Regions from separate parts of the Marinicrinis lubricantis genome, predicted to be linked through region 1. Evidence: a T-box and tRNA genes for the amino acid it is inferred to sense, from the RefSeq annotation. Region 1 holds a T-box; the other holds one or more tRNA genes.

Region 1 (16,659 bases):
CCGGTTCGCGCCTATAAATCGGTGAACCTGACTCCACCGTACATTGAGAGAGGCTCCGGTTCCAAAATTGTCGATATCGATGGAAATGAATATATTGATTATATCGGTTCCTGGGGTCCGCTCATTCTTGGACATGCCCATCCCGAAGTTATTCAAGCGATCAAGGAAACAGCGGAAAAGGGCACGAGCTTCGGAGCTCCTACGGAGCTTGAGACGCGTATGGCTGAATTAGTTGTGGAGCGCATGCCTTCCGTAGAGGTCGTTCGGATGGTGAATTCCGGTACCGAGGCAACGATGAGCGCGCTTCGTCTTGCCAGAGGCTACACGAAGCGAAACAAAATTATGAAATTTGAAGGAAGCTATCACGGCCACGCGGATTCTCTTTTGATTAAAGCGGGATCCGGTGTAGCAACGTTAGGACTCCCTGACAGCCCAGGGGTGACAGAAGCTACAGCGGCGAACACATTGACGGTGCCCTACAATGATGTAGAGTCCGTCAAGCTGGCCTTTGAAAAGTACGGAGAAGACATCGCTGCTGTCATCGTTGAGCCGATCGCCGGCAACATGGGAGTTGTCCCTCCTTTGCCTGGATTTCTGGAAGGCCTAAGACAGATTACACAGCAGTTCGGCACCGTGCTTATTTTTGACGAGGTCATGACCGGGTTCCGGGTCGGCTTGAACAGCGCGCAGGGCTTGTATGGCGTTACGCCGGATCTGACCTGCATGGGTAAAGTGATTGGAGGAGGCTTGCCGGTAGGCGCCTATGGCGGCAAAAGAGAGCTGATGGAGATGGTTGCTCCAAGCGGACCGATCTATCAGGCAGGCACACTTTCCGGTAACCCGCTTGCAATGGCTGCAGGATACACTACCTTGAAGCTGTTGGGAGAGCCGGGGGCTTATGAGGAGCTGGAACGGAAATCCGCTCGCTTGGAACAAGGCTTTAAGGCCAATGCTGAGGAAACAGGAGTTCCTTGTACAATCAATCGGATCGGCTCGATGATCTGCCCGTTCTTTACAGATCGGCAAGTGATCAATTATGAGACGGCGAAAACCTCCAATTTGGAGCATTTCAGCCGGTATTTTGCAAGGATGCTGAATCAAGGCGTTTCCTTGGCGCCTTCTCAATTTGAAGGAATGTTTATGTCCTTAGCCCATAGCGATGAGGACATTGATCGGACGATCGCGGCGCACCGCGAAGCATTGAAGTCGCTTTAGCTTGACGTGGATATTTAATCGGGATTCAAAAAACGGTTATAGATATTGCGGGCAAGGCCGCGCGGGACGAAGTCCAATTTCACCTGTGCGGCCCCCGAAGTATTTAGCTTAGGTTAAGCCTTCGGAAGTCCTGGGAGATGCGAGACACCCGAACAGGTGAACGCTTCTAGGGCTTTTTCGTGCATATAGGCCAAGTTCTGGACTTTTGAAACCTTACGCATCTTTATCACGTGATGTGAGTTTCATCAAAGAGTGGTTGTTCAACAATTTGTAAGATTAATGGAGATGCGGCGTGTTGCCTAAGCGGAGCAAAAAAGGGGATAATGTCTTAAAGAATAGAAGCACTTGGTACGGAAATCACCAAGAAATGAGGAGAATACATGGTTTACAACGATACCTTTCTCAGAGCTTGCAGAAAAGAAAATGTGGATTATACGCCGGTCTGGTATATGAGACAAGCCGGCAGATATGATCCGGATTACCGTAAAATTAAAGAGAAATATTCCTTGTTGGAAATATGCCAGCAGCCGGAGCTTGCCGCCGAGGTAACGCTTATGCCCATCAGAAAACTGGGTGTCGATGCGGCCATTTTGTATTCGGACATTATGAATCCGGTCGCTTCAATCGGAATCGATTTTGACATTGTCAAAAATATCGGTCCGGTCATTGATAATCCAATCCGCACGGCTGGCGATGTGGAGAGATTGAAGCCGATCGATGTGGAGGGGGATTTGTCCCACGTATTGAAAACGATTCGGATTCTCGATCGTGAGCTTGAGGTCCCGCTCATTACATTCGCAGGGGCTCCTTTTACGATTGCATCCTATCTGATCGAGGGCAGACCTTCGAAAAATTATTTGCTGACGAAGTCGCTGATGTACAGCGAGCCCAAAGTATGGTTCCAGCTCATGGATAAATTGGGCGACATGATCATTACTTACCTGAAGGCTCATATTGCAAATGGAGCAAAAGCCGTGCAGGTGTTCGACAGCTGGGTCGGCGCACTGGCGCCGCACGACTTCAAATTATATGTGCTTCCAACGATTGAACGGATTTTTAATGCGCTGCAGGAGGAAGATGCCGTTAAAATTTATTTCCCTGGCGTCAGCTCCGGTGAACTGCTTCCTCTGCTTTCCGATCTGAAAGCTGATGTAATCGGAGTAGATTGGAGAGTATCTTTATCCGACGCTAGACAAAGGGTTGGCAGCAAGTATACGCTGCAGGGCAATTTGGATCCAACCGTGCTGACGGCACCGGTTTCGGTTATTCATCAGCATGCGAAACAAATTATTGACGAAGGCTTGCAGCAAGGATCGCACGTATTCAACCTGGGTCACGGATTATTTCCGGAAGCTTCGATCGATAAATTAAAGGAGCTTACGGAGTTTATCCATACGTATTCAGCTGAGGCGATCGCACAGCATAGAGGAGGCGTGAAAATATGACGAAAAGAAAAATCGGTGTTCTTGTGATGTCTTATGGAACTCCGGAAAACATGGAACAAATTGAACCGTACTATACCCATATTCGAAGAGGAAATCCGCCTTCAGCAGAACAGCTTAAGGAGCTGACGGACCGATATGAAGCCATCGTCGGCGGAGTATTTCCGCTTCGCCAAAATACGGATCGGCAGGTAGAAGCACTGCAGCAAACGCTAAAGGAGCTGTATCCTGACACCGAATTTGTGTGCTACCAAGGCTTGAAGCATGCCGCTCCTTTTATTGAGGATGGAGTGAAGACGATGGCTGCGGATGGCATAAAGGAAGCGGTCGGTGTTGTACTTGCTCCTCATTATTCTGTGATGAGTATTGGCGGGTATGTGAAGCGCGCGAAAGAGGAAGCAGAAAAGCACGGCATTCGAATGAGTTTCGTCGAAAGCTATCACCTTCACCCGGAATTGATCGATGCCTTGGTAGAGAGGGTGAACGAGGCACTGCAGAAGTTTTCTGTACCGGTGGAGCAAGTCAAGGTGCTGTTCAGTGCCCACAGTCTACCCGCCAAAATTGTGGAGATGGGAGATCCGTATCCTGAACAACTGTTGGAGACGTCGAGAGCGATCGCAGATCGAACAGGCGTGACGAATTGGCAGTTTTCATGGCAAAGTGCAGGACAAACATCGGTGCCATGGCTTGGACCGGACATTACGGTGGATATAGAGGACCTAATCTCCAAGCAGGATGTGAAAAGTATACTGATTTGCCCGGTCGGATTTGTTTCGGATCACTTGGAAGTGCTGTATGACATTGATATTGAATGCAAGCAGCTGGCGGAAAGCTTAGGCGGACATTTGGAAAGAACCGATTCACTGAATTCGGATCCCAAATATATGCGCTGTCTTGCAGATGTGGTGGCAAAGGAAGCAGAAAGGATCTGATCGAATGAGCAAGGATCTGAAGCATCTCGTCGTTGTGGGGGGCGGGATTACCGGTTTAAGCGCTGCATACTATGCCGTCCAGAAGGCCAGAGAGCTTGATCAGCGTCTGCACGTTACCGTTGTAGAGAAGTCGGGCCGCTTGGGCGGCTCGGTCCATACCCTGCGGAAGGACGGCTTTGTTATCGAGCGGGGGCCAGACTCCTTCTTGTCCCGCAAGCTTCCGATTATCGAATTAAGTCAATCGCTCGGTCTAGAATCAGAATTCGCGGGACTGAATCCTGATGCGAAAAAAAGCTACATTCTTCGTTATAACAAACTGCATGGGATGCCTCCCGGCCTGATGCTGGGCATACCGTACGATGATCATACATTCATGGATACAGAACTTCTTTCTCAGGAAGGGAAGGCCAGAGTCGCACAAGAATTGCAGATTCCGAAGAGAGTGGATATGTCGGATGAATCGCTCGGAAGCTTTGTTGAACGAAGACTAGGAAAAGAAATGCTGGAAAATATCGTCGAACCGCTGTTGGCCGGCATTTACGCTGGCGATCTGTCCAAGCTTAGCTTGCAGGCGACCTACCCGCAGTTCCATCAGTTGGAACAACAATACGGCAGTATCATAAAGGGAACTGGCGAGAGCAGAAATCAGACAGCCGCTTCCGCAGAGCTTCCGGAATATGCGAAGAAAAGCGCGTTCCTTACGTATAAGAACGGCTTGTCTACGTTGATTCAAGCTTTAACAGAAAGCTTGGGCGGTGCAGGTGTAGACTTCCTGCAGGAAACGGCGGTTCAATCGGTTCAGCCGGCAGATGGCGGCGTGACGATTCACCTGACGCGCGGAGAACAACCGAGCGAGCTTCAAGCTGATGCCGTGATTTTCGCCGTGCCTGCTTTTCAATTAGCGAAGCTGCTCAGCGGCTATCCCAAAGTTGAAAAGCTTGGCAGTATGGAGTATGTTTCGGTTGCGAATGTTGTACTGGCCTATAAGCAAAAGCAGCTCCATGTGAAAAATGACGGCACTGGATTTTTGATTCCCCGAACAGAGGGCCGATTTATTACCGCCTGCACGTGGACCTCGGTCAAGTGGCCCCATACCGCAGAAGAAGGGGATACACTCATTAGATGCTATGTCGGCCGGGCGGGAGATCAGCGTCATCTGGAGATGACCGATGAGGAGATCCAGGAACAGGTGAAGGCTGATGTGTTCGATCTGATGGGCATCGAAGCTGAGCCGGATTTTATTACACTGACGAGACTGAATCGGGCGATGCCGCAATATCCGGTCGGGCATTTGACTCGAATTCGGGAAGCGCGTGAAGAGCTGCTGCAGGCGATTCCGAACGCCCGTATGACAGGAGCTGCCTTTGAAGGGGTTGGTTTACCCGACTGCATACGTCAAGGCAGAGATACAGCGCGGGAACTGGTGGAATCATTGTGGCCATGAGCTATTCTTATATCCGAAAAGGGGAATGGCTGGAATACCGGGGCCGTAAGCTTCCGGATATTTTTCCGGAGGAATGGGTATTTAGATTGGAGAAGGAGCAGGGGCTGCAGCAGACCAAATCCGCAATCCGGCTCCGCCTTTTTACGGAGCGCCCGTTTGGCTTTGAACCTGAATATACCGACAAATTGGACGTCCTCTATGAGGACGATTTTTGTATCGTTGTGAATAAGCCGCCAGGAGTGCCTGTTCATCCGTCGGAACGCGGGCAGTCGGACACGCTTGCGAATCAATTAGCCGGATATTACGGGATGACGGGTCAATCGTGCTTCGTTCGTCATATACATCGTCTAGACCGGGATACTTCGGGCCCCGTATTGTATGCGAAAAATGAATATTCGCAATATATGCTGGATGCCGCGATGCGGCGCAAGGATATAGGGCGTACTTATGTTGCAGTTGCGAAGGGAAGGCTGCAGCCCAGCCGGGGCACTTTCAGCTGGCCGATCGGGAAGGATCGCCATCATCATCAGCGGCGAAGAGTTTCCCGTCAAGGACAGCCTGCAGTGACGCATTATGAGGTGTTGGAAACGTTTCGTGATGCCGTATGGGTCCAGCTCGTGCTCGAGACCGGCAGAACGCACCAAATCCGGGTACATTTGCAGCATGCCGGGCATCCGATTGTGGGAGATCCGCTGTATGGAGGCACAGGCATAGAGGGGATGCATCGACAAGCGCTGCATGGTATTCGGCTATCCTTTCCACATCCATGGAGCGGCGAGAAGTTACAAATAGAAGCCCCGATGTACCCTGATATGAGACTGCTTCTGGCGCGTTTGCGAAAATAATAGTCATGCTCCTCCCATGCAGACATATATATGTACAGAGTAGACATGGTGAAGGGAGGAGTTACGGTTGACCGGTGAACAAAAGGGTTTACGTTTTGATATTTATGAACGAGTTCAACTGCAGGAACCATTAGAGGGTCTGGAACAATTAGATTCGATTGAGCTTTTGCCGCAAATTAAAGTGTTGTCTAAAGAGGAACAAGCTGTTCTCAAAGGACATCTCACTTTAACCGGTTCCTATACCGTTTCCGAAGATAGAGGCAGCAGACAGCTGGTGCATTATATTCCGGTGGAAATTACGCTGCCGCTCAGCCGCATTACAAGTTTGGAAGATTTGAAAGTGGAAATCGAGCATTTCGACGTCGATTTGATTTCACCTCGCAGCTTAAGTGTGACCGGAGTGCTGTCCCTGGAAGGGATCGAAATGGTGGGCCAGGTGTCCAAGACATGGGGGACGCCGGAGGAAGTATTTGTAAGCCAAATGAATGATGACTTGACGGAAACCTCTGAAGCGATTGATAAGGAATATAGTCAGATCAATGATCAAACTGTTGAAACGAGAGATGCCTCCGCCGAACGGTTTGAACCATCCGCTGCATCACAGTTCTCCAAATCCTCGGGGGCGGGAGAGGAGCAAGCCATTGAGCCTGCGTATTCTGACGGCCGAGTAGAGGAGGCGCCGGCGGTGCAGGAGGAAGCACCAAAAGAGACGGCACCAAAGGAGAAAGCGCCGAAGGAAGAAGCGGTGCCCATCCCGATTGTGAATGAAGAATCGCCGCTGCAGGTTGATTTGCCGATGGCTGAGACGAAAGCAGAGCCTGTCATGGCGCAGGAAATGGATAACAGTGCTGCGGGGAATGAAGCGATCGAGCCTTCATCGAATGAGCAAAACCCGAATCCTGCAGGGGAATTGGCCGAGGAAGAGAATCCAAATCAAAGTCCGGCTGCGGAAGAGGCCGCCGAGCAGGAGCCGCCAAAAAAGAAAGAAATGAAGATTGCTTTTGGAAGTAAAAAGCAGGAAGAAGACGTATCCTCTGAAGAGAAAAAAGGCAGCAAGGGCTTAAAATCATTATTACATAGAGAGCAAACGAAAAATGTGCTGGAGAACTACAAACAGGCCGAGGAAGCATTGGAAGCTTTACAACAGCCGGAGGACGCCAAGAACGGATTGGAATGGAAAAGCCTGTTCTTGAATCGTGAAAATGAGGAACAGTCTTTCAAAAAAGTGAGAATGTGCATCGTTCAAAAGGAAGAAACGTTGGGGACGATTGCTCAAAAATACGGTATTCACCCGAGAGAGCTATCGATGTACAATCGGCTTTCGAACGAGGAAGTTTCTGAAGGGCAAATCGTATATATTCCGAATTAAGAGAGTGGCAAACACACGATTTTTCTAGTGAAAATTCGTGTGTTTTACTGTCTTCGTCGTTTTAAAATAAACCTCTATCCGCCCCCTTTTCATGAAGGGTAAGCAGATAGAGGTTTATTACGGAATAGGTACTTCAGAAACGGTGTTGTCCATTGTTTACAACCGACAACGATTCAATATACATTCAGCAGAAAACCGAGATAGGCCAAAAACAGCGCAAACAAAATAAACACATCCAAAGGTGTAGGTAGAAAAAGCGTCCGGACGAATTGAATGCAGATGAGCGGAAACAGGATCGCTCTGACCGACAAACGTATTTTCAGCCACCAGTTATACACTTTGATATTCCCTCCTCTATGTGAGACGGTTCACCTCGTTAAAACAAACGTCTTCCAGTGTGATTTGAACAAGCGCATAAATTCCGCTAATATATGTTTATGAAGGTGGATAGACAGGATATGCTGTATATTATGAAACCTGTGAACGAGAAAAAGCGGCTGGAGCAGCTATTTTTCGAAAGTCGGTTTAAGCAGTTGACTGGATGCATTTTCACAGTTATCATAATGGTTAAATCCATTCTAAATATGAAAATGACTTGGATAGGGAGTAGTAAGCAGTCAAGCCTTACAGAGAGCGGAATTGTGACGCTGGGAGATTCCGTAGGAAGCAGCTGTCTGAAGTCGCCCTGGAGTCGCTTAGGTGAGAAGGTTCAGCTTAAGCCGGATGCATCCGTTATTTGCTTGAAGTGCCGATTTGAAAACGCATTGTTTTTGATCGGAACAAAGGTGGTACCACGGAAGTCAAGCCTTTCGTCCTTTGAGACGAGGGGCTTTTTTTGTTTTTTTGCAAACACCCTTGCAGGTATGATTAGAGTAGGAGGTACATGAATGACAGAAACGAATGAACTTTCAATGCCGACAACATATAATCCGAAGGAAGCGGAACAGAAGTGGGGGAAGTATTGGAGGGATAACCATTTCTTTGAAGCAGGAAAAAGAAAGGATGCCCAGCCGTTTACAATCGTGATTCCACCGCCCAACGTTACAGGCATGCTTCATATCGGTCACGCACTGGATTTTACGCTTCAGGATATATTGATTCGTACGAAACGGATGCAGGGCTACGATACGTTATGGCTGCCAGGAACGGATCATGCCGGTATTGCTACTCAGACCAAGGTAGAGCAGAAACTGAGAGAAGAGAAGGGCATCAGCAGGTACGATTTAGGACGGGAAAAATTCCTCGAGCAGGTGTGGGAGTGGAAGGAGCTTTACGCGAATACGATCCGCTCTCAATGGGATAAGCTGGGATTGTCCTTGGACTATTCCCGTGAGCGGTTTACGCTGGATGAAGGGTTGTCGAAAGCGGTACGGGAAGTTTTCGTTCGTCTGTACGAGAAAGGTTTGATTTACCGCGGCAAATATATTATTAACTGGGATCCGGCGGCTCGTACCGCGTTGTCAGATATCGAGGTAGAGTATAAAGAAGTGCAGGGTAAGCTGTACCATCTGCGTTATCCGCTGAAAGATGGAAACGGATATTTAACTGTAGCGACGACACGCCCGGAAACGATGCTGGGAGATACGGCGGTTGCGGTCCATCCAGAGGATGAGCGGTATCAGCATCTGATCGGCAAAACATTGGTTCTGCCGATTGTAGGACGAGAAATCCCGATCGTCGGGGACGATTATGTGGAGAAGGATTTCGGAAGCGGAGCGGTGAAGATTACACCGGCTCATGATCCGAACGACTTCGAAGTGGGTCTCCGTCACGACCTTCCACAGGTGCTCGTTATGGACGAAAGCGGAACGATGAATAAAAATGCGGGTCCTTATCAGGGGTTGGACCGATTTGAATGCCGCAAAAAGATCGTCAAAGATCTGCAGGATGCCGGTGTGCTGATTGAAATCGAAGAGCACGTCCATCAGGTAGGACACAGCGAGAGAAGCGGGGCGGTGGTTGAGCCTTACTTGTCTACGCAGTGGTTTGTCAAAATGAAGCCGCTCGCGGAAAAAGCAATCGAAGCACAAAAGGCAGGCCATGGCGTTCATTTTGTTCCTGATCGCTTCGAGAGAACTTATTTAAATTGGATCGAGAATGTTCGTGATTGGTGTATATCCCGTCAACTCTGGTGGGGACATCGGATTCCGGCTTGGTATTGCAGCGATTGCGGAGAGGTTACCGTTTCACGCGACGATGTGCATGCGTGTCAGCATTGCTCCGGCACGAATCTGCGGCAGGATGAGGATGTGCTTGACACATGGTTCAGCTCTGCTCTCTGGCCGTTCTCTACATTAGGATGGCCGGAACAGACCGAGGACTTGAAGCGTTACTATCCGACCAATGTGCTGGTGACAGGCTACGATATTATTTATTTCTGGGTAGCCCGAATGATTTTTACAGCATTGGAATTTACGGAGCAAATTCCGTTCAAGGATGTGCTGATGCATGGACTTGTCCGTGATGCGGAAGGCCGTAAAATGTCCAAGTCACTTGGCAACGGAGTTGATCCGTTGGAGGTAATCGAGAAGTACGGCGCGGACGCGATGAGATATATGATTTCTACCGGAAGCACGCCGGGTCAGGACCTTCGATTCCGCTGGGAAAAGGTAGAACAGGCACGCAATTTCGCCAATAAAATATGGAATGCCTCCCGCTTTGCATTGATGAATTTGCATGGTTTTGAGGTCAGCGATATCAGATTGGACGGCAATTTAGGCACAGCGGATCGCTGGATTTTGCACCGTTTGAACGAAACGGTGAAGGATGTCACTCGTCTAATGGATCAATATGAATTTGGTGAAGTTGGACGGCTGCTGTACAACTTTATTTGGGACGATCTGTGCGATTGGTATATTGAATTTGCGAAGATCAACTTGTACGGAAGCGACGCTGAAGCGAAACGTACGACCCAGTCGGTGCTGGCGTATGTATTGGATCAAACGATGCGGATTATCCATCCATTCATGCCGTTCATTAGTGAAGAGATCTGGCAGCATCTGCCTCATCAGGGTGAGAGCCTTGTACTCGCGGCATGGCCAGTATATCAAGAAGCGTTCGTTAGCAAAGAAGCCGAAGAGCAAATGGAGCTGCTGATGGCTGCCATCGGCGCGGTTCGCAATATTCGCGGTGAAGTAGGTGCGCCAATGAGCCGTAAGGTCGAGTTGTTTATGAAGCCGACTAACGATCAGGCGCTCCGTATTTTGGAAAGCAATCGCGGATATATCGAAAGATTTTGCGGAACGAGCGACCTTCATGTCGATCTGAACTTAACGGCGCCGGAGAAAGCGATGACCGCGATCGTGACGGGTGCTGAGCTGTATTTGCCTCTCGCAGGTCTAATCGATATTGAGCAGGAAATTTCCCGTCTGGAGAAGGAACTTCAAAATTTGAATAAAGAAGTCGAGCGCGTAGACAAGAAGCTTTCCAATGAAGGCTTTATCGCTAAAGCTCCGGCACAAGTGATTGAAGAGGAGAAAGCAAAGCAGCGCGACTACACCGAAAAAAGAGATAAAGTATTAAGCCGTTTGCAAGAGCTGAAAGAGTTAAAAGGGTAAAGCTTGAGCATAACATGCCGGCCGTCTTACAATGGACGGCCGGTCCGTCTGCATAGATCGAGGAAGGTGATGAGTTCATGCTGCATACTTATGAAGAAGCAGTTTCTTGGATTAACAACTTGATTCCTTTTGGAATCAAACCAGGACTCAAGCGGATGGAAGCTTTAGCCGAAGCGTTCGAACATCCCGAGAGAAGACTGAAAGTAATTCATGTTGCCGGTACGAACGGAAAAGGTTCTACATGTCGTATGATTGCCGATGTACTGGAACAATGCGGTTATGATGTGGGGATTTTTACTTCTCCATATATTGTAAGGTTTACAGACCGAATCCGGTATAACGGGGAGCCGATCCCGGATGATGAACTGATTCGTCTCGCGAATGAAGTAAAGCCCCACGTGGAGCGTATTGCATCGACTGAGCTAGGTTCACCGACCATGTTCGAAGTGACGACGATGATTTCGATATTGTATTTTTCAAAAGTGGCATACCCCGATTATGTCGTGATGGAGACAGGTCTTGGCGGCCGCTTGGATTCAACGAATATTCTTCATCCTGTCGTTAGTGTGATTACGAACGTCGGTTATGATCATACAGATATACTAGGCGAAACGATTCAGCAGATTGCGTCGGAAAAGGCGGGCATTATTAAAGCAGGGGTGCCTGTTGTAAGCACGGCTGAAGATGAAGCCGCTCGGAAGGTCATTGCCGATAAAGCCGCTCAGTTGAAGAGCACCTGCTACTTGTTGGATCGAGAATTTATCATCCAACCGGTGAAAAGCGAATTGAACGAGCAAATTTTTGATTTCGAAGGTCCTTTTCGCAAAATTCCCCAAGTAAAGCTGACAATGAATGGAGTTCATCAACTGAAAAATGCCGCAGCGGCGCTGATGACGCTAGAGGTGCTTAGACAGTATTACGCCTTGATCGTGGAAGAAGAGGATTTATATCAAGCGATGAGGAATGTATCCTGGCCGGGACGAATGGAAATGATTCAAGAACATCCGCGGCTGCTTGTGGATGGCGCACATAATCCAGAAGGTTCGCAGGCGCTTTCACATACGATTCACACGCTGTATCGATACGAAAAGCTGCATTTTATGATGGGCATGCTGGAAACGAAGAATCACAAAGCATATTTGGAACATATACTACCGATAGTGGATACACTGATTTTAACGGAACCGGATTTTCGCAAAAAGATGAGCGCCGCGTCATTGGAGGAACTGGTGAGGCAGCATCCGGCAAGCAGCCAGATCCGTATAGTGGTGGAGCCAGATTGGGAAAAAGCGTTAGATCTGTTACAGAGCATGACTTCGGAGCAGGACTTGGCTGTGGTCTCGGGAACCCTTTATCTCATTTCAGATGTTCGCAGCCGGGTTCTACATCATTCACATTCTGAAAAAGGTTGGTGAGGCGGACTTGAATACTGCAGAGCACGTTCACTTCATTGGTATTGGCGGTTACGGAATGAGCGCTATTGCCAGAGTGATGCTGGAAATGGGGTATCGGGTAACCGGATCTGACGTAGCACAGCAAGAGTTGACCCGTAAGCTGGCGGAGAAGGGTGCACAAATATTTATTGGCCACCAGGAGGAAAATGTTCGCGGTGCGGACATGGTCGTCTTTTCTACGGCCTTGTCTAAGGATAATGTAGAGATGGTAGCTGCGGAGAAGTTGAGTATTCCGATGCTGCACCGTTCTGAAATGCTGGCGAGACTTATGAATGCGAAGAAGGGAATCGCAGTAGCCGGGGCTCATGGAAAAACGACGACCTCCTCGATGATCGCTCTTGTGATGGAGCAGAGCGGAACCGATCCGACGTATATTATCGGCGGGGAGATTATGAATATCGGCAGCAATGCGAAAGCCGGAAAGGGAGATTACGTTGTCGCCGAAGCAGACGAGAGTGACGGTTCGTTCCTGCAGTACCATCCGTCGATGGCTATTGTAACCAATATTGAAGCGGATCATTTGGAGAATTACGACGGAAATTTTGAGAATTTGAAAAAGGCGTATGCCACGTTTTTAAGTCAGGTGAATGCAGAAGGATGCGCCATTGTCTGTACGGACGACCCTTACGTTCGAGAGCTGCTGCCTCAAGTGAAGGCTCCTGTTGCCACATATGGAATTGATCAGCCTGCTGATTATACCGCTGAGGACATTGAACTTGGAGACCGTAAGGTTAAGTTCACGGTTAAACATAAGGACAAGGTATTAGGTACGATAGAGCTGCCTGTTCCCGGAAAGCATACGGTTTACAATGCGCTGGCTACCTGCATTGCATGCTTGGAGGCGGGAATCGAGTTTAAGAAAATTGAGGATTCCCTCAAAGAGTTTCGCGGTGCGAAACGCAGATTTCAAGTGCTTGGTGAAGTGAATGATATTTTGGTCATTGACGATTACGCTCACCATCCAACGGAAATTCAGGCGACCATCAGCGCGGCGAAGACGACGGGAAAACATATTATCGCTGTATTTCAGCCGCAGCGGTATACCCGGACCTACTTCCTGTTGGATCAGTTCAGCAGAGCTTTTCATGAGGCGGACGAAGTCATTATTACAGATATCTATTCTCCCGCGGGTGAAAAGCAAATCGAAGGCGTTAATTCAAAAAAATTGGTAGAACTCATTCAAGTGAACAGCAACGAGAACGTTAAATATATTCCGGATAAAGAAGAAGTACTTTCGTATTTGCTAAGCCGTGTGAAACCAGGAGACGCCGTCATTACGATGGGCGCGGGAGATATTTGGACGACATCGCACAAACTGGCCAAGCATTTGGAGAATTAGGATCTTCCCTGGAATAACGAGTTAAGCCTAGGCTGCGGCATTTTAACATCCTAGGCTTTTTGCTGCTCGTTAGTTTTTTAATACCCAGTGTCATAAATTGAACTTGTCCATCATAAGCTGTGATAAGTATGGACAAGGGAGAGAATAAAGATGAACAACAAATCCACCATTACATATCGCTTTAATCATGACAACGAATACGAGCCTAAACGTCAGAAGCAAGATTCGTCTCCTGGCAAGATCATACCGCTGAGGCAGGAAGAGTTTACCGTAAGAGAGGACGAATCGCAGGAGATTATTGTAGAGCAGCGTGAGCAAACCCATATGCCAATAAATCCAAACGGTCCATCATCGGTTTTAAATGAATTTACGCAGGATTTCGGAACGTGGTCAAGTCCGTTCGAAACCGAAGTCGAACGGTTGGAGCGAATGATCAGAGAAAGTGATCAGCACGTACAGAATAAGCCTCCTGAAGCCTCGCAAGGCAATCAGGATCTACCGAAACATTCGATTCCGGATGAGCCTGACCATATCCCCATAATAGATGATCAAATATACAGCCGTTCGAAGGTATACTCGCGTTCAACCGTTCCCTGGTTCAAGCTCGTCACATCCATCGGCGGGGCCGTTATTACAGGTGCCGTATTCGGATTGTTTGTGCTACAAATGTTTACCGGCAGTGATGTGGTTAATCAAGAAAATGCAAACGGTGGAGAACAAAACGCGCAGATCATTCGAGAAGGCGATGTAAGTGGAAACAGCTCACAAGCAGAGCCGGTGAATCATAATAGCGGGAGCGTTCAGATTTCGTACCCGGGGCAAACCTATTATTTATTGCAGCACGGCATTTTTTCCGGTGATGAAGGAGCTCAGCAAGCCATACAAGGCTTAAAGGAGGCAGGCTTTGCGGCGGCTGTACAGAAAGGGGATCAGCAGGCTGTTTTTGCCGGTTTAACGCTCAATCGAGATGATGCTCTTTTTATCAGCCATTTGCTGCAGGATGAGAATAAAGAAGTGTATGTCAAGACATTCCAACTCCCGGCAGTGGATCGGGTATATTGGAGCGGGAACAGCGGGAAAGAGTTCTCGGATTATTTGTTGGAAAGTGCAGATTTGATTAAAGTGGTCTCTACGATCAGTATGGTGCATTTGGAGGCGGAAGAGGCGAGCCCTCTTGAGGATACGACGATGGATACCATACAAGCTTCTCATCAAGTCTGGAGCCAATTGGCTTCAGCAGCAGCGAAAGGCGCAGGCGAGGAACAACAAAAGCTTATTCAGCAAATGAATAATTTAATGGATACAGCGGTTGCGACGTTAGGCGAGTATAAAAAAAATCCAGCCAAAGCTTATTTGTGGCAGGCGCAGAGCGCGGCGATGGAATTCGTGCTCCTTGAGCAGCAGCTGCTCGATCAAATTGCTGTGAAATAGGAATTCAGGCCAATTCCGCTTGTTCGGGAATTGGCCTGAATTTTTTCATATAGGAGCAGATTAGGGGGTCTGCTGTAATTGATAAAGATAACGATAGAGCATCGCGGTCGCCTCTGCGCGAGTCATGTGCTGGAATGGAGCAAATTCCGTATTCGTTCGTCCCATCAAAATGGAGGCGGCGCGCAAATTATAAACGGCCTCCGAATACCATTTCATTTGCGGTACGTCCGTAAATGGAGCGACTTGATCAGCTTGGACGGTGTGTCCCCATATGCGGTTGAATATGACAGCAACCTCTGCCCTTGTGATCGTCTGGTCGGGCCTAATGGTCCCGTCCTTAAATCCGTCAAGAATACCCAAGTCCGCCGCTTTGCGCATCGCATAGTAAGCCCAATGAGAGGTTTTCAAATCGCTGAAAACTTTTCGTTCTGTCGAATCTGAAGGTGCGTTTTCTTCCGAGACAGCTGAATGTTCCAGACTACTTTCTGTATTCGCTTGTGTTGCTCCCAAAGCGATTTCATGTGAAGGATCAGAGCCGGTGCCGTTTGAAGAAATGCCGTCTTCCATGTCGCCTTGTTGATCCTGATCAGTTATCGTATTCATGTCAGAACCCTGACTAAGGCTGGCTTCAGAATCGGCTGTGCTTCTTTCAGTATCGATTGGAGACTGTGAATCCTGCTGCTCAACCGGCTGCAGAGGTTCCTTCATTTCCTCCGCTGAAAGTTCTGGCTGATCTTCATCATTTTGTGCCGTTTCTTCTAAGCTATCAGATTCAGCATCCTGCACCGTTTTGTCTGATGAAGGAAGTGCCTCCATTTGTGAGAAATGAAATACACGATCCATCATGGCGATAAATTCGGCCCGCGTTAATGCGCGATTTGGATCAAATACATCCTTGCCGACTCCGGTCACGTAGCCATTTTCATACATCGTTAAAATCGCACTGGTCGCCCAGTGACCCGCGAGATCTTTAAACGCAACCGGCATAAAGCGTTCAATCCCGTTCGCCATACCGACGGCCATATTTTTTTGAAAAGCAGGATCCTTTAACTTGGTTGCATCTTGAGCGTTGGATAAAAAGGCGGTTTCCATTAAGATCGATGGAATCTTGCCCATGCGCACAACATATACTGCGCTAGGAACGAGGCCCTTATTGGTCATATTCGTAGCTTCTAGGGCGCTGTTGAGTACATAGGATGCTAACAGTTTGCTTTTTGCGGTCAGCTTTCTCATTTCCGGCGAAGCCGGATAGCTGGCTTGCGGATAGTTGTCATCGTAGTACAGTACCTGAGTTCCAGATATGTAGCTGGAAGGATTGGAATTGGCATGAACCGAAATAAAAAGATCGGCATTTTGACGATTCGTGAATTCTACCCTTTGCTGCAAGCTCAGATAGACATCATTGGTTCGGGTCATGACAATGTCGTACCCTCGTTTTTTGAGTTCATCAGCGAGCAGCTTGGAGATTTGTAAATTGACTTGTTTTTCTTGCAGTCCGTTTACCCCTATCGCTCCGGGATCGGATCCGCCGTGTCCTGGGTCGATGACAATCTTTGCGGCATAAGTATGATTCGTAAACATGAGACAGGCCAAAGCAGCGAGCAACAGTCGGTAAAGCAGTTTTTTCATTC
Region 2 (16,659 bases), on a different contig from region 1:
AGGATTGACGAAAGAGTCAGGTTTAGATGGGGTCGTCGCTTCATCGCTGGAGGTTCAGCATATAAAGCAGCACTGCGGGCCGCAATTTATAACGGTCACACCGGGGATTCGCCCTTCCGGAGTGGCGGCAGGCGATCAAAGCCGCGTTATGACTCCGAAGCAGGCAATGGAAGCAGGAACGGATTTCATCGTCGTCGGTCGGCCGATTACGGGTGCGGAACGCCCTAGAGAAGCATTGGAACATATATTGAAGGAGATGAATGGTGAATGAATAGAGACCAAGCGTTATCTAAAAGCATCGCCAAGCAATTGCTGGAAATTGAGGCTGTTAGTTTAAATCCGAGATCGCCGTTCACATGGACGTCTGGACTTAAATCTCCGATTTATTGCGACAATCGAATGACGATGTCCTTCCCGAAAGTAAGAGAACAAATTGCTGAGGGCTTCGCTACTTTGATCCGTGCTCAATATCCAGAGGCAGAGGTCGTTGCAGGCACGGCAACTGCGGGCATTCCCCATGCGGCTTGGGTCGCACAAAAGCTTGATCTGCCCATGATCTATATTCGAGATAAAGCAAAAGGTCACGGCAAACAAAACCAGATCGAAGGTCGATTAGACTCGGGTCAGAAGGTTGTCGTCATTGAAGATCTGATTTCCACGGGCGGAAGTTCACTGAAGGCGGCGCTGGCTGTTAGGGATGCGGGAGGAGATGTTCTTGGCACTGCGGCGATCTTTACTTATGAATTTGAGCAATCGGTGAAAGCGTTCGAGGAAGCGGGCATTCCACTGCACACTTTGTCCTGCTATTCAGACTTGGTTGAACTTGCTGCTGAGCTTGGCAAGGTGGCGAAGGAAGATCTTCAGCTGCTTCGAAGCTGGAAGGACAATCCTACCGCGTTCGGACAATAAATGAATCGAAAATCATGAAAGGCACGATTGACGGATCGTGTGGATGTAGACTCCTTTGGATCTCCGAAGGAGTCTTTTTTGTTTCGCATTCGATCGTAAATCAGTCTGCAGACTGAGATCACAAGGTTCTACAGATGATCTTTTTATGATACATATTATGGTTAAATGGAATAACGTTATTGCTTAGGGATTGTTCTAAAAGTCACTCATGACTAGGACAATCCCTTTTCTTCGAATTAGAAGAGTGAGTAGATTACAAAACTGGCAAATTACAAGTTTTGGTCACAAATTGTCTTTTAACGCAGTTTCTTATCAAATAAAAAGGAAATGCCTGTTTTACATCGAATGGAAATATGTTTGGGAAAAATCGGTTTTTATGGCTAAAGTACATGTAACTTTTTTGCAATTCGACTCGTCTATAATGTAAATCAAGAAAAAATGGAGGGGGACGTTGTGCCGTTATGCCATGGCTGCTGAAAAAGAAAGAGAAAGTACATAACGAAGAGACAGCCGCTGCAGTAAAAGCGGTGGAAGTCTCTAACGATCAACAGCCGGAGCAGGAAACGGAGAACGATCAGGAACCGCTGCTTCAAGTCATGAACGTTAAGAGAGCTTTTCAGGTTGGCGGAAATCAACTGGCCGTCTTGAAAGGGATCGATATGGAATTGAAGAAGCGGCAGCTGGTCATGCTTCGAGGCCGTTCCGGTTCAGGGAAAACCACCCTGATGAATATCATAGGCGGTTTGGACCTTCCGACAGAAGGGGAGGTTTATTTTAAAGGAAGACCGATTCACAAATGGAACGATCAAATGAGAACCCGTATTCGCAGAAAAGAAATTGGCTTCATCTTTCAAACCTTTGCGCTGATGCCGCTGCTTTCGGCGTATGAGAATGTGGAGCTGTCCCTGCGGATGGCCGGATTTCCGAAATCGCAGTGGAAGCAAAGAGTAACGCACTGCTTGGATTTGGTCGGTCTGGTGAAAAGAATGCATCACCGCCCATATGAAATGTCCGGTGGAGAGCAGCAGCGGGTAGCAATTGCAAAAGCCATCGCGCATCGGCCTTCATTGATTTTGGCCGACGAGCCGACAGCGGAGCTGGATTCCCAAATGAGCGCCCAGGTGATGGCGGTATTTCAAGACATTATTCAAACGGAAAATGTGACGATTTGTATGACGACGCACGACCCTACAATATTGGAGGTAGCTGATCATGTTTACCAAATGGTGGACGGAAAATTCATCAAGCAAGAAAACTAAAATGAAACAAGCGGCAGTCATTTCTGCCGTGCTGGTGTTCAGTATCAGTTCTGCGGGCTGCTCCTTGCTTCCGGATGAGACAGCGGAAGAAGTGCTTCCGCCGATCCAGGCACCAAAGCTGTCCGAGAAACCAGAGTATGCCGTTACCACACAGACGCTGGAAACGACCGTGAGCGGAGTCGGCAAGCTGATGTCTGCACGGGAAGAAACACTATTCTTCACCGATGGTACTGCCAGCGGCTCGGAAAGCGGTTCGTCCGGTGGAGGCAACATTCTTGATATTTATGTGAAGGCCGGAGATTATGTGGAAGCCGGTACGGTCATTATGGAGCTGGATACGCAGACGATTGAAGACAATTTAAGACGAGCCAGACTCGACTTTAGAAAAAACGAGCTCGATATGAAAATGAAGCTTAGAGAAAAGGATCAATACACGCCAGAGGAATTCGAGCAATTTCAAATCGATTTTGAGAATGCCCGATTGGAAATCGTAGAGATGGAAGAGCAGATCGAGAGAGCGAAGCTGAAAGCGCCTTTCAGCGGAACGATCGTTTCCATTAATGTTTCAAGGGGCGATGCCGTGCAGGCGTATAAGCCAGTGGCTGTGATTGCAGACTTGACTCAGCTCACCGTTACCGCGAAGCTGAGCCAGAACGATCTGCAAAAGGTTGCTCCTGGAATGGAAGCCGTTGTAGACATTAACGGGATTGGTTCTCAGCAGGGTACGGTGAAGCAATTGCCTGTCGATAACGGGGAGGAACAGCCAACCGATCCATGGGGAAATCCGATGCCTGGCAACGAAAATGATGTAGAGTCCATCGAGGACTATCTTGTCGTTGAGCTTGCGGGCATGCCTGAAGGGGCAACTCGCGGAACTCCGCTTAGCGTGAAGGTTATCGTGGATCGGAAGGAAAACGCGGTTGTCATTCCGCCTTCCGCTTTAAGAACATATGGCGGGCGCACATACGTCCAAGTGGTTGAAGAGGACGGCACGAAGCGTGAAGTGGATGTCGAAGTCGGTCAACAAACTTCAACCGCTGTGGAAATTGTGAAAGGACTAGAGCCAGGTCAGAAAGTAGTGGGTAAATAATGGCGATGTTCAGATTCGTCTTTCGAAAAATGTGGAACACGCGATGGTTAACCTTGAGTACGCTCGTCGGGTTAATTATTGCGGTGGCTTTTTCAACAAGCATTCCTATGTATGCCAATGGGTCATTGAAGCGTGTCGTTGAGTCAGAACTTCAGGAAAATAACAGCGGCTTGCCAGCAGGTTCGATCTTGATCCGCTACCAAGCCGTCGGTTCGGAGAAACCGGATCTGGATTCTCTGAATGACGTCAATCAATATATTGAGCAGGATATTCCTGAAGCGATCGGCTTTCCACAGCATAATTATGTTCGTAATTATTCTTTAAGGTCATCCAATATAAAGCCGGCGAATGACGAGACGGCCGATACGAGCAGACGGCGTCAAATGTCTGTTATGACGCTGACGGATTTCGAAAATCACGTAGATATTTTGAACGGTACGATGTTTTCCGATCAGGTGGACGGTGATATTATTGAAGCGGTCGTCCTTCAAGATTCGTTATACAGCAATTATTTTCAGATTGGTGACGTATTTTCTTATCCGATTTCAGGCGGCAACGGTATACAGCCGTTAAAAATCAAGATCGTCGGTACTTACGAACCCAAAGCACCGGAGAATCCATATGACGCTTATTGGTTCCAAGGTCTGGATTCGATGCTGAATACTTTCATTATTAACGAGAAGGTGTTTCAGGAAGAACTGCTGGAAAAGAAAAATGTCCCGCTCGATGTTGCCAAGTGGTATTACAATATTGATTTGAGAGAAATTCAAACGAGCCAGCTTTCAGCCTTGTCGTCTACGCTGGAGGAAATCGACTCGGAAGTGTATCAATTGCTGAAAAATACGAAAGTCGATTTGTCCTTTGATGATATGCTGAAAGAATTTCGTACACAAAGCTTGCAGCTTCAAAGCTTGCTGTTCACGTTGGCCGCGCCGATGATCGCCATGGTGTTCTATTATATTGCGATGAATTCAAAGCAATCTCTGGAACGCCAGCGCAGCGACATTGCCGTATTGCGAAGCAGGGGCGGAAGCACGAGGCAAATTTTTATGGTGTACTTTTTGGAAGGCTTGCTCCTAGGCGGAACGGCACTTATTTTAGGACCATTGATCGGTTGGTTTATGGCCAAGAGCATCGGCTCCTCTAATGGCTTCCTGACCTTTGTGAACCGTAAGTCTATTCCGGTGGACATTAATATGGATGCGGTGCTGTATGGAGTTCTCACCGTTGTCATCGCGCTGTTAGCGAGCCTGATACCAGCTTTGTCCTATGCGAGAAAGTCAATCGTCAACGTGAAGCAATCGATGGCCAGAGCCGATCGCAATCCGTTCTGGATGCGCTGGTTTATCGACATTGCACTCGTCGCAGTGTCTGGATACGGATGGTATATGTTCAACGAGAACAAATTTTTATCTATGCGCTCAGGACTTAGCAGCAATGAGCTGCAAGTACAGCCGTTGTTATTCTTTGTTCCGGCATTAACGATTTTTTCGTTAGGACTTGTATTTTTAAGAATATTTCCGTGGTTGTTAAAATTGTTTAACTGGATCGGCCGAAAATTCATGCCTGTACCTCTTTTCCTAACGCTGACGCAGCTGTCGAGATCAGCTAAGGCGTATTATCCGCTCATGCTGCTGTTGATCTTGACGCTCGGACTTGGGGTATATAATGCATCCTCAGCACGCACCATCGATCTGAATTCGACGGAGCGTATACAATATCAATACGGAACAGATGTCGTCGTTAAGTCCGTATGGGAAGGATTTATTGAAGTTTATCCAGAAGCGCCGGATAATGGCGGCGGCAATGGAAACGGTGGAAATGGCAGCGGTGGTGGTTCTGGCGGCAATGGAGGCGGCGGACAGCCTTCTGGTCAGCCCGGCGGCAATCCGGGACAGAATGGGCCTCCTCCTACGGTGACTTATCGAGAACCTCCATTCCGGATCTTCGAGCAGTTGGAAGGGGTTGAGTCAGCAGCACGCGTTCTGAAAACACCAGGAAACGCAGTGGTAGCCGGTAAGACTGCAGGTCAAGGTACGGTACTCGGTATTGATAATACGACGTTTGGCAATGTCGCCTGGTTCCGTGATGGAGACCTGCTTCCGCATCACCAGAATGAATACTTGAACTTGCTTGGTTTCCACGAAGCGGCCGTGTTAGTTCCTGAAGGGTTCGCAAAGCGATACCGTCTAGAGCCCGGAAATATCATGAACATTTCAATCAACCAGCAATCCGTTGAATTCGTCGTTGCCGGAATCGTCCCGTATTGGCCTTCACAATATCCGGATGAAGAGCCGTTCTTCATTACGAATTTGGATTATATTTACGATCAAGTGCCAATGATTCCATATGAGGTTTGGCTCAAGATGAAGGCTGGTGCGCTGACCGCGCCTTTGATGGAGGAGCTTGCCAATCAGGGAATCCAGCTTGCTTCTATAGAAGATATGCGGATTGAACTGGCGCAGCAGGAGAAGCATCCGTCACGTGGCGGCGTGTTCGGCATCCTGTCCCTCGGATTTTTAGTGTCGGTGATCGTTTCACTCGTCGGGTACGTCCTGTACTGGTTCTTTAACTTGTCGAGTCGGGTGGTTCAATTTGGTGTACTTAGAGCGATGGGACTGTCCCGCAAACAATTAACGGGCATGCTGCTATTGGAACAGGGTTTCACCGCTGGACTTGCGATCTGTCTGGGGATTGTGATTGGGAAAATTGCCAGTCTGCTATATTTACCTTTCTTGGAGACGTCAGAAAGCGCGAAGCAACAGGTGCCGCCATTCCGCGTCGTATTCGACAGCCAAGATACTATGCAATTATACATCGTTGTCGCCGTCATGATGCTTATTGGAGCGGGACTGCTGCTCATGCACATCCGTAAGCTTCGCGTTCATCAAGCGGTGAAGCTGGGAGAGGAGCGGTAATTCATGATTGAGTGTGAAGGACTCGTTAAAATCTATAAAACAGATGAAATCGAGGTTGTGGCGCTGCAAGGGCTGAACATTCACGTGAAGCCGGGCGAAATGATGGCCATCATCGGCAACAGCGGAAGCGGTAAATCGACTCTGCTGAACATATTGGGCGGTCTGGACCGCCCTTCTGCCGGACAGGTACGTGTAGGAGAATGGAACCTACTGAAAATCACTGACGAGCAGCTCGTCGAATATAAACGGAAAACAGTCGGTTTCATTTGGCAGAATAATGCGCGAAATCTGCTTCCGTATTTGACTGCGCTTGAGAATGTTGAGATGCCCATGATGCTCAGCGGAAAATACGACCGTACATACGCCAAACAACTACTAGAATGGGTAGGTCTTAAGGACCGAATGTACAACAAGCTGCAGCAGCTTTCCGGAGGGGAGCAGCAGCGGGTCGCAATCGCGATTTCGCTTGCAAATCGTCCACAGCTATTGCTCGCCGACGAACCTACCGGTTCTGTGGATACCCAAACTTCAGATATGATCATGGATATTTTCAGGCGTATGAATCAAGAACTAGGCGTTACGATTGTGATTGTTACACATGATCTTTCATTAGCCGGAAAGGTAGACCGGGTCGTCGCCATTCGCGATGGACTGACCAGTACCGAGTTTATCAAGCGAAATCCGAATCTGGATCTTCTATCGCTGGACGGACATCGCAAAATTGGAGATGCCCATGAGGAGTATGTAGTTGTCGATCGTGTGGGACGTTTGCAAATTCCGAAGGATTATTTGCAGGCGCTCAGCATTGACAGCAAGGCGTCGATGGAATTCGACGGGGAGAAAATTATCATTAAGTCACCGACACTACTGGAGGGGAACAAGGATGAAAACAATTAACCGAAAGGCTTTTACGGCAGCCGTGCTTGCTTTGATGATGGTCATGGCGACCTTCCTTGCGGCATGCAGCAATAACAATTCCGGGGGATCTGACGATGAGAAGCGTGTGCTTCGCATTGCAACCCTCTATGGGGATGGCGGTTACAACGAAGGCATGAGAAGCCAGTATACGGATCTTTTCGAATTTACCCATAAGAACATTGAAATTGAATTTGTCTCCGCCGTTAATTGGAATGAGATCTATATGACAAGATCATCTGACCAACCTTACGAAGAGCCGGATCCTTCCGAAGCGATGAAAGCATTGATCGAAGGCGACAACCCGCCGGATATCGTATTTGTTGATCAAACGGTCCTTGCAGACATGGTAAATGAGAATCTGCTGCAATCGTTAGAAACGTATATTCAAAATGATGAGTTTGATATTGAAGATTTCGTTCCAACGGTGATCGAAGGTCTTCGGGAAATTGGAAACGGAGAGTTGTATGCACTCGCTCCTACTTTTTCTCCGAGCGCTTTAGTTTACAACAAGGATATGTTTGATGAAGCCGGAATTGAATATCCCACAGATAATATGACATGGGATCAAGTATTTGAAAAAGCGCAGCTTGTCAGTGCACATTTTGCAGGCGCTCCAGAGAAGAAATTCGGTTTCGCTTTTTCCTCGTATTCCAATAGCATGAACTTGTATGACGACATGCGTTATTATACAGCTCCGTTAGGGCTGAGAATGTTTGATGATGAAGGAAAAACGATGCTTGTCGATACACCGGAATGGGAACAAGTTTGGACGCAAATGATAGAGTTGAAAAAGCAAAATGTATTCCCTGAGCCGCCGGATTACAGCAACATGCCAGATGGTGGATACAGCCGTTATTTCGATCATGCTTTCTTATCTGGAAGAACTGCGATGATGCTGCTCAGCTATGGTCAAATTAATGAAATTACAACAGCAATGCAATTGGGTGATCAAATTCAAGGTTTCACTCCATTCGCTTGGGACGTTGTAACGTATCCCGTACATGCAGCTCAGCCGGATGTAGGTGGATTTATGAGTATGGATCCGATTATGGGTATTGCTGCAAATGCGCAAAATACGGAAGATGCTTGGGAGTTCATTCAATTTATTAATGGAACAGAATGGGCCGAACTCAAATCAAAGAGCTCCTATAATATGGTGGCTCGGAAGTCGTATATTGAACAGCCAGCAGGCATGAACATTAACTTGGCAGCTTTCTACACACTGAAACCTGGTCCGGATCCATATGGTGAAATGAATAAAAACGGACAAAACTATTGGGAAGTTTATTCCATAGCATACGATGTGTTTAATCAAGTACTTCAAGAGCAAATCACTGTGAAGGAAGGTCTTCAGCAGTGGAAGACCCGCGGTGACGAGGTTTTACAGCGTATGAGCCAAGAACAGAGTGATAGTGCGTCAGATGGTGCTGTGACTTTACCCGTGAAATAAGCAACAGTGTCTTATGGGCCAATTCCTTACAAATTGGAAGGATTGGTCCTGTTTTTTTTCCGCGGAGTGTGAGGCATGTTATAATGATATGAATCGGTATCGGAATGCTCAGACAGGAGGTTATAGGATTATGGCAAGAAGAGTGCACAGCAGAGAAGTTCGTGAAGCCGTTATGAATAAGTTGGAAGCTAGAGGCGTGACCATTCAAGATATTGCGGAAATTGTATATGAAATGCAATCTCCATATGATCCGGATTTGACGATCGCTGATTGTGCCGACAGTGTTCAGAAAGTATTGAATAAAAGGGAACTGCAGCATGCGATTTTAGTTGGGATTGAACTGGACGTATTAGCGGAGAAAGGGATGCTTTCAGAGCCGCTTCAGTCCATTGTAGAAGCTGACGAAGGCCTCTTTGGCTGTGATGAAACGTTGGCATTAGGTTCCGTTCTTGGCTACGGCAGCATCGGTGTGACGACGTTTGGGCATTTGGATAAACATAAGGTAGGTATTATCCAAAGGTTGGATACGAAGAATGGGAAAGGAGTTCATACTTTTCTTGACGATCTGGTCGCGAGTATTGCAGCTTCTGCTTCTGGACGTATTGCGCATCGGAAAAGAGATGAAGAAGAAGCGGAGCTGCAGGAGGACGCAGGCTGATCACGAAAATCATGATTTTATCAAGGATGAGGATTTTGGGCGTAACAAATGCACTTCTTTTGGTTATGCTAGTAGAAGCTAGATGATCAAATGGAGTGTGGATTGAAATGAAGTGGGTATATTGGAACCGATTGTACAGCAGCCGATTTCAAGCCAGCTGTATGGCCCGAAGAATGGAAGAGGATTGGTGGATCTACGGGTATGAATGCCCGGATACGGTAGAGGTATTCAAATCCAAAAAAGGCCGATTTGGCGTCCGATATATGTTGTGAGAAGAAGTTTGACTGAATCAAATAAAATCATAAAATCCCCTTGACTAAAGGCCCTTGATTAGTATATATTATTATTTGTCGCTGTCCTAAAATGCGTCAGCGGCATATTGACGCGGGGTGGAGCAGTTCGGTAGCTCGTCGGGCTCATAACCCGAAGGCCGCAGGTTCAAATCCTGCCCCCGCAACCAAACTATGTTTTTTGAGGGCCTTTAGCTCAGTTGGTTAGAGCGGTCGGCTCATAACCGATTGGTCGGGGGTTCGAGTCCCTCAAGGCCCACCATGATTAGAAACCTTGGAGTAACAAGGTTTTTTTTAGTGCCTTGGAAGTTTAAACAGATCAAATGAAAAAAGCTTGCTCTTCCCGACGAGGTTGAGCAAGCTTTTTTATAGGTTCTGCAGGGGAAGTTATTGGATCGGCTCATCCTCAATGAGCTTTAATACAGGTTTCCATTCCTTGGATAAGTAAGCTCTATCTTCCGGATGCGTGATAACCTGCAGGTACATATGTCCTTCTTGCGGTTGTATACGTCTTACATAAATGTGGGCCTCACCCTGCTCTTTGAATTCGATCTTTTCAATACGAATGTCATATCCAGAATTCGGTTTGGCTCCCCAGGTGACTATGACTTGTTGTATTTCATCCTGCAGCATCACGGTTTTCAGTTCAGGCTCGTCGTCGATCTGAACGGGTTCATCCAGGACAGGAGGGACCGGATCGCTCGATACGGGATCGTCACCGTTTGGCACATCGGGAATGGGTTCATTCATTCGTTTCACAAATTCCAATGCGTCGAAAATCATTCCCGCCGCTTCCCCTCGAGTGATAACACGTTTTGGATAAAATTTGTTGTTTTCATCGAGTGTAATGATTTTGCCATTCAGCAGCATCTGGATACTGCCCATATAAGCTTCATCGACTTCACTTTCATCTTCAAGCATGAAGTACATTTCTGTAAATGCATATTCACCTTTGGCGGTAAGCGCGTGTAATAGCAAATGGGCGAACTGCTCTCTAGTGATTTTGTCCTGAGGCCGGATATCCCGGTCTAACGGTAATCCGTTCAATTTCGCGATGATGAACGCATCCGTATACCAAGCATCTTCAGGGACATGGTTAAAGGAATCTGATGCCATCGGCTCTTTTACAAATTGGATATGATCGATATTCAGCTTGAAGCTGGAAACGAGCATACTGACGGCTTGAGCGACGGTCATTTCCGTTTCGGGCATAAATTGCTCTTCATTTACACCATGTACGGCTCCAAGGGCTCTGAGCTGCATAATTTTGTCTTTGTTGGGAGAATGGTCAATGTCATTGAAAGCAAATACGCTGCCGGTGATCATAAGCAGAAACACGAGCATGGTCGTGATGACCGTCTTGAAACGGTGCTTCATGAGCTGCCTCACTCCTTCAAGTCTATTATTTGGTTAATTTCACCGTTTTAGACGGAAAGCGTGCATAAAAGGTTGCAAGCAGGTACATGCACCTCAATTAGAAAGGAAGAAAACCATTGATCATCAGGCAATCGACATTTGTTTATTTAATTCTTATTATGCTGGAGGTTTGCTCGTTTCTTATGCTGTCAACTGGTCTCATGCCGCGGGGTTCTTAGCTGCATCGGGGTAGCTTATAAAGTGGGATTGAAGATGAAGGAGATCGTTCGGGCTTTCATTGAGGGTGCCGCTTCTTACGCTTACGGTCTCTTATATGAGAGACCGTAAAGCGAAGCTGTCACATCAGGCATCTGTCCGCGACTCCGGAACCACCTTTACTTCTTAAGCGCGATAGGCGATAAAACGCAGCCTCTGATAATGAATGACCCATCGGCCTTCCTTGAAAAATAACGGCGCTAGTTGTTGCTCTATCGCTGTATATAGGAGACTACGCTGCTCGGGGGTCAAAGATGAAAGCCATCCTCCTGCGAATTGATCGAGCCAAATCGCCAGACCTTGTTCGGCTTCAGCGAGCGGTGTAGGGCGGTGAATGGATTCCGCCAGACGAATGTGGAAACCGTACTTTTCCAGCAGAATGATGTATTCGCCTATGGGTGGAAAGTACCATGGGAAGGACGAGGCGAGGTCGATTCCCAGCTTCTGATCGGACAACTCAATGACGGCATCGGTGATGGATTGTACGTTGCCTTTCATGCCGAATTCTGCGACAAATCGGCCTCCCGGCTTCAGTGCTGCAGCTACGCATTCCACTACCTGCTCTGGTGGGCGTATCCAATGCAGGGCTGCATTGGAGAAGACCGCATCCTGCAGATTGTCCATCTGGAATTGCTTTGCGTCGGCCACTTTGAATTTTAATTGAGGATGCTTTCTTTGTGCGGCATCAATCATTTCTTGCGAAGCATCTATGCCGATGACTCGTGCGCCAGAATCCGCAATTGCCTTCGTCAGATCTCCAGTTCCACATCCCAGATCCAGTATCTGTTCGGCCGGCTTTGGTTCGAGCCATGAGATTAAGCTTGCTCCGTAGGAGGAAACGAAAGAGTGAAACTGGTCGTACGTTTCAGTGTTCCATTTCATGTGTCAGCACGCTCCTTTTGATGAATGGGATAGTCATGCAACAATATATGGAGATGTTAGGATCATTATAGCTGGATCTTGAATATTGTTGAAATATATAAAAGATATATAATCAATAGGTAACAACTATAACGAATTCTTTTGAAGGGCAGAGCATCGAGATCGCTTAGCGACTCTGACTCTGCCTTTTGCTTCCTGAAAGTGTGGTGGTGAACGCCTAACGAACGCGCTGGCGGGTATGGCTCCACTTGTCATGGAGCAGTCTTTTATCTTTTCGGTATAGACGGCTGATGATATGCAATACGAAGACCACATCAACCAGAAATACGGCGAACATGATTAGCTGTGTGATGATGATAGGAAACTCTTTTACAACCCCTGATAGCAGCAGCATATTCATTCCGCCCCAACCAGCATACAGGAGCCCATAACGGTGAACCAATTCGGCTAGTTCAATACGTTCTCCTTGTCCTATGAGTCGGATGCGGAGCAGCCATTTACCGAATGTATATCCGTTCGTTATCCACGGTACAAAGATGAAATAAGCAAGTATCGGCAATAAGGCGTATATTGGTTCACTGACCATGACAATGAATCCAATGGGAAGCAGGAGCAGAAGGTAATCGACTCCTAAAGCAAGCAGTCGTCTTGTTAAGGCGATTGGCAGCTCGTCCAATACGATTCCTTCATCGAGCTCTTCTGTCTTCGGCAGGAAGCGGGTTAATAACGGAGCAATGATATACCCGAGCAGTCCTCCGGATGTGTTCGCAATCAAATCGTCCACGTCAAATAATCGATAAGGACATTCATAAATGCCGTATAAGCCGGTAACCTGTGTTATTTCAAAAAAGAGCGAAAGAAGCAGCGACGTGAAAATCGTGCGTACCCAGCTTCTCTGGAAATAATAACGCAATATCATGCCGAAAGGGACTAGCATCAGTACGTTAAATGCTACCTGCTGAAAGGCTCTCTCTCCAAGAAGGGATATATAAGTTCCCGGTTTAGATAAATTCACTTGGGTCTCATTCGCGATATCTTCTATAAAATGAAAAGGCGTTGACTGATATGGATCATGGATCATTGATTCAGGCGTACAGGTTTGCTGCGTATCTGGCAACGGAAGGATCACCAGGAAGTAGGCATTCATTAAATACAACAGAAGAGCATACAAAACAACGGCACGGATTTTGTTAATATATCCATACTTCCGATATTGGTACAGCAGGAACGGCAGCGTAAAAAGGAACGCTGCCATTGGGAAGAGCATGAAAGCATATTGAATTGGAATGATGTATGACATGGAATCACCTGTAGTCGTTCGATAGAAGTCGTGCCTATTCATTGTATGTGGTTTGTCCTCAAAGTGCAATACAACATGATAAGAGCAGCATGTTTGGTCCACAGAAAGAGGAGGGAGGGACAAGGCGATAGATTATAGATTGAAAAATGCATGAAAAAAAGCCTTGCTGGTCAAGGCTTTAGATACAGATGAAGCGGTGGCGAATTGTGATGGATGGAATATGTCTCCTTTACGGGACGTTAAGCTCTCTTTCCGTTACCCATTTATGATTTTTGACGGGTTCGCCGTCTGTAGTCGGTGTATAGTCGACCATATACACCGTTGTTTGTTCTGCGGAATCAATTATAGCCGTGGCACCGAGCATGCCCTCCATATGATCCGCATTCAGGACAACGTCTGTGCCTGGCTCATATGGCTGATCCCCGGCATGTTGAATTTCCTCGTGTATGATCCATTTGTGATTCGTGATTCGTTTTCCTCCGGTTGTTGGTGTATAAGATACAGCATATACCGTCGTATCAAATGCTCCAGTAATGGTAGCGGTTGCTCCATTCATCCCTTCCATATGGTTCGCCTGGATAACAGCCTGACTTCCAATGGGAAAGGTGGGGGAATTCGCTGGTTCTAACTGCTCTGGCACCTCGCCCGTAGAAGAATGGTTCATTTCGGAGTGTTCCTCTGAATGTTCGCTTGTCTGATTCGCATCGTTCTCGTTATTTCCGTTTCCACATCCGCTGAGTAAGATAAGGGCAGCTGCGAAAAGCAGTATAAGTTGTTTTTTCATGGAATCCATCACTCCTATGCTTTGATTTTCATTAGTTTTCTATATTGAAAACGCGAGGACCTTTATCGAAAATTCGAATTCACTACATGGTAAGTTTCCCGTATGCTAGAAAATTATACCTCTATTTACCTTTATCACGAAAAAGAGATATAACAAAAAGGCTTGCTCCAGCTTGAATAGCTGGTCAAACCCTTTGAGGGATACGGCGAACAGTCTTGGATCACTATCCGAAAAACAAATCGAGGATATTCGATCCGGTAGAAGACTGCTTATTATAAAATTCCGAATAGCCGCAGTTGTTGCAGTATACGACGAGAAATTTGTTGTTTTGAATATCGAACATTTTGGATAGTCCGGTTCCCGTCATCGCGACTTCTTTCGTACCTGCATCCCGGCTTCCACATTTAATACACCCTTTTTCGTTCATGCTGATTCCTCCTCTGGACATTGTCTTGCACATAAATGCGTTATTGAGTTGTTTGATTGTTAGTACGTGAATGGTTGGAAATTGTTTCGAAAAAAGTCGTGGAGCATCACGATTCGTTTATCATTGTTGGCCAATATGATATGCACAGTGACCCATTCAAAGGACTGCAATTGGTAGTGAAAATTTGGGTTTGACAACAAAAGCATATCTTGTTATTATTAATTTTGTCGCTGAACGAAATATAATTCATGATCTGTTAGCTCAGCTGGGAGAGCACCATCTTGACAGGGTGGGGGTCAGTGGTTCGAGCCCACTACAGATCATATCTACAACGAAAACCCTTGATTATCAAGGGTTTTTCGTTGTTTTCATCACTTTTTCTTGTGAAACGGAGATTGATAGAAGTTTGATCAGATCGTGGTGAAAAAAGAAGTAAATATACGTATTTTATGAATTCCCCTCTGAAGTCGGATCGTCCGAAACTGAAGCCTGATCTTGAATTTTTGATGGCGCACGTCGGCATGTACCAATAAGCAGCAGCAAGGCAATGATGCCGAATATACTTGCCGAAAAGTAAAAATACGTCACTAAGGAGGATTCTATATTAATCATAAAAGGAAAAAGAAAAAGAGAGCCAGCCGAAAGAACCCATAGCAACGTCAACCGGGAATGGGTTTCTGCTGCGAAATCGTTGGCACCTGAATCGGATGCATGCTGAGATAAGGCAGTAAAGAATTGATGCATAAGGAGCATCATGAGAAGCAGCATCAAACTAGTAAAAGCGAGTTGTAGGATTGATTCACTTGACGGAACAAACGCAGACGTACTCTGGTTAGGCGGTACGATGAGCTCCGGAACAGCAAGGAAGGTAAGGATGGCTGCATATGGCCAAGCTTTGTTATATGCTGTTCGGTATTGCCCCAAAATGTGAATAGCACTCCACATCAACCCGTAACCAATAACATCGGGAAGCACATCAAGAGATTGAATACGCAAGTCCAAAAGCACTAACAAGATGCCCCATCCGAAACGATGAAATGCGGTAGTTAAAGCTCTCTTTCTCCTCCTTTCCGCAGGCGAACATAGGACCTCAGATGTTCATCATATAATTGAGGCTGCTCATTGATATACTGCACATTGATGATATGACCCTGTTCATCTTTCATCGTAATCATCAGTTGATACGCATGAAAACGACGGACATCCTCGTTATCCAGCTGGAATATATAAGAGCCACCTAATGGATCCCCTTTATTGAGAGTTAAGGGGAAAGCGGTCGTATCTACATAGGACTTCCCGTTCACTAGAATATCTATTGAATCGGAAAGCAGTTCCGGAAAGCTATGCGTCACCGAGGCAACCGTGATATCTTCCTGAACGGTACTCCCCCAACGGCCAGTACCGTTAGAAGAACTGCTTGAAAAACTGAATTCTAAATCATACTCACTTTGTGAACGGGGATGAACGATAATTTCCCCTAGGGAGACAGTATCCACCAGACCGTCGCTATAGTATACCGTAGCTTGCTCAAACCGAAGAGAGTTTTCTAAGTTCCGGAAGATTTGATCGGATACAGGCATGACAGCAGCTTCCCTCAGCTGCAAACGCCCACGCTCGTCTCTTGTTCTTACTTGTGCTACATTCAGTACGATATCGTCATTCACACGGAATTGATATGGCTCGCGTTCAGAATCACGGTTCGTAATAAAGTAGATACTCATGTGGCTCAATAAATCGGTAGAGATTTCATAGTAATGCTCTAAGTATATGGGCTTTTCTAACTTTTGAGATTCATAATACCAGACGTTCCCGCCCCAGGAGGCAATAAGCAGTAAAGAAAAAATCCATGGCCAGTGTTTCTTCAAATCCCCCTCATCATCCTTTCACAATTGATTAATGAATTTGTATATTTTTGTTATTTTTAACCAACCCAATTCTACCATAAATACTCATTCCAATTGTAATAGGCTCTAGCCAAAAAATACTGCATGCTGCAAAACGGAACTTTTTTGTAAGTGTTTTCGTTCAAATATCGTAAGATGTTTTAAGGAAGGTTATATCATTCATGAAATTGAATTATTAATTACATATCCAAACTCAAATAAATGGGAATGGAATTTTATGGTGCGTACCAATAAAGTA

Evidence for each region. The T-box of region 1 lies ahead of ACFPXP_RS18770 (valine--tRNA ligase). A T-box ahead of a tRNA ligase gene usually reads a tRNA of that ligase, here a tRNA-Val.
Region 2: it has a tRNA-Val gene. The T-box ahead of ACFPXP_RS18770 (valine--tRNA ligase) is inferred to sense a tRNA for this amino acid. The anticodon was not compared.

Annotation. Positions count from the first base shown of each region.
Region 1 covers NZ_JBHSQV010000181.1:24,082-40,740, forward strand. The annotation lists gene hemL (glutamate-1-semialdehyde 2,1-aminomutase) at 1-1,215, shown strand, start outside; gene hemE (uroporphyrinogen decarboxylase) at 1,596-2,660, shown strand; gene hemH (ferrochelatase) at 2,657-3,589, shown strand; gene hemG (protoporphyrinogen oxidase) at 3,594-5,033, shown strand; gene ACFPXP_RS18755 (RluA family pseudouridine synthase) at 5,030-5,878, shown strand; gene ACFPXP_RS18760 (LysM peptidoglycan-binding domain-containing protein) at 5,946-7,247, shown strand; gene ACFPXP_RS18765 (hypothetical protein) at 7,421-7,585, opposite strand; T-box leader at 7,835-8,067, shown strand; gene ACFPXP_RS18770 (valine--tRNA ligase) at 8,135-10,804, shown strand; gene ACFPXP_RS18775 (bifunctional folylpolyglutamate synthase/dihydrofolate synthase) at 10,882-12,219, shown strand; gene murC (UDP-N-acetylmuramate--L-alanine ligase) at 12,227-13,597, shown strand; gene ACFPXP_RS18785 (hypothetical protein) at 13,748-15,028, shown strand; gene ACFPXP_RS18790 (N-acetylmuramoyl-L-alanine amidase) at 15,089-16,657, opposite strand.
Region 2 covers NZ_JBHSQV010000174.1:46,322-62,980, forward strand. The annotation lists gene pyrF (orotidine-5'-phosphate decarboxylase) at 1-271, shown strand, start outside; gene pyrE (orotate phosphoribosyltransferase) at 268-909, shown strand; gene ACFPXP_RS16510 (ABC transporter ATP-binding protein) at 1,371-2,168, shown strand; gene ACFPXP_RS16515 (efflux RND transporter periplasmic adaptor subunit) at 2,122-3,258, shown strand; gene ACFPXP_RS16520 (ABC transporter permease) at 3,258-6,176, shown strand; gene ACFPXP_RS16525 (ABC transporter ATP-binding protein) at 6,180-7,073, shown strand; gene ACFPXP_RS16530 (ABC transporter substrate-binding protein) at 7,060-8,544, shown strand; gene ACFPXP_RS16535 (phosphatidylglycerophosphatase A family protein) at 8,675-9,202, shown strand; gene ACFPXP_RS16540 (hypothetical protein) at 9,310-9,474, shown strand; tRNA gene ACFPXP_RS16545 (tRNA-Met) at 9,586-9,662, shown strand; tRNA gene ACFPXP_RS16550 (tRNA-Ile) at 9,678-9,754, shown strand; gene ACFPXP_RS16555 (S-layer homology domain-containing protein) at 9,880-10,869, opposite strand; gene ACFPXP_RS16560 (class I SAM-dependent methyltransferase) at 11,251-12,006, opposite strand; gene ACFPXP_RS16565 (VanZ family protein) at 12,224-13,306, opposite strand; gene ACFPXP_RS16570 (YdhK family protein) at 13,536-14,090, opposite strand; gene ACFPXP_RS16575 (zinc ribbon domain-containing protein) at 14,314-14,517, opposite strand; tRNA gene ACFPXP_RS16580 (tRNA-Val) at 14,768-14,840, shown strand; gene ACFPXP_RS16585 (hypothetical protein) at 14,965-15,531, opposite strand; gene ACFPXP_RS16590 (hypothetical protein) at 15,564-16,382, opposite strand.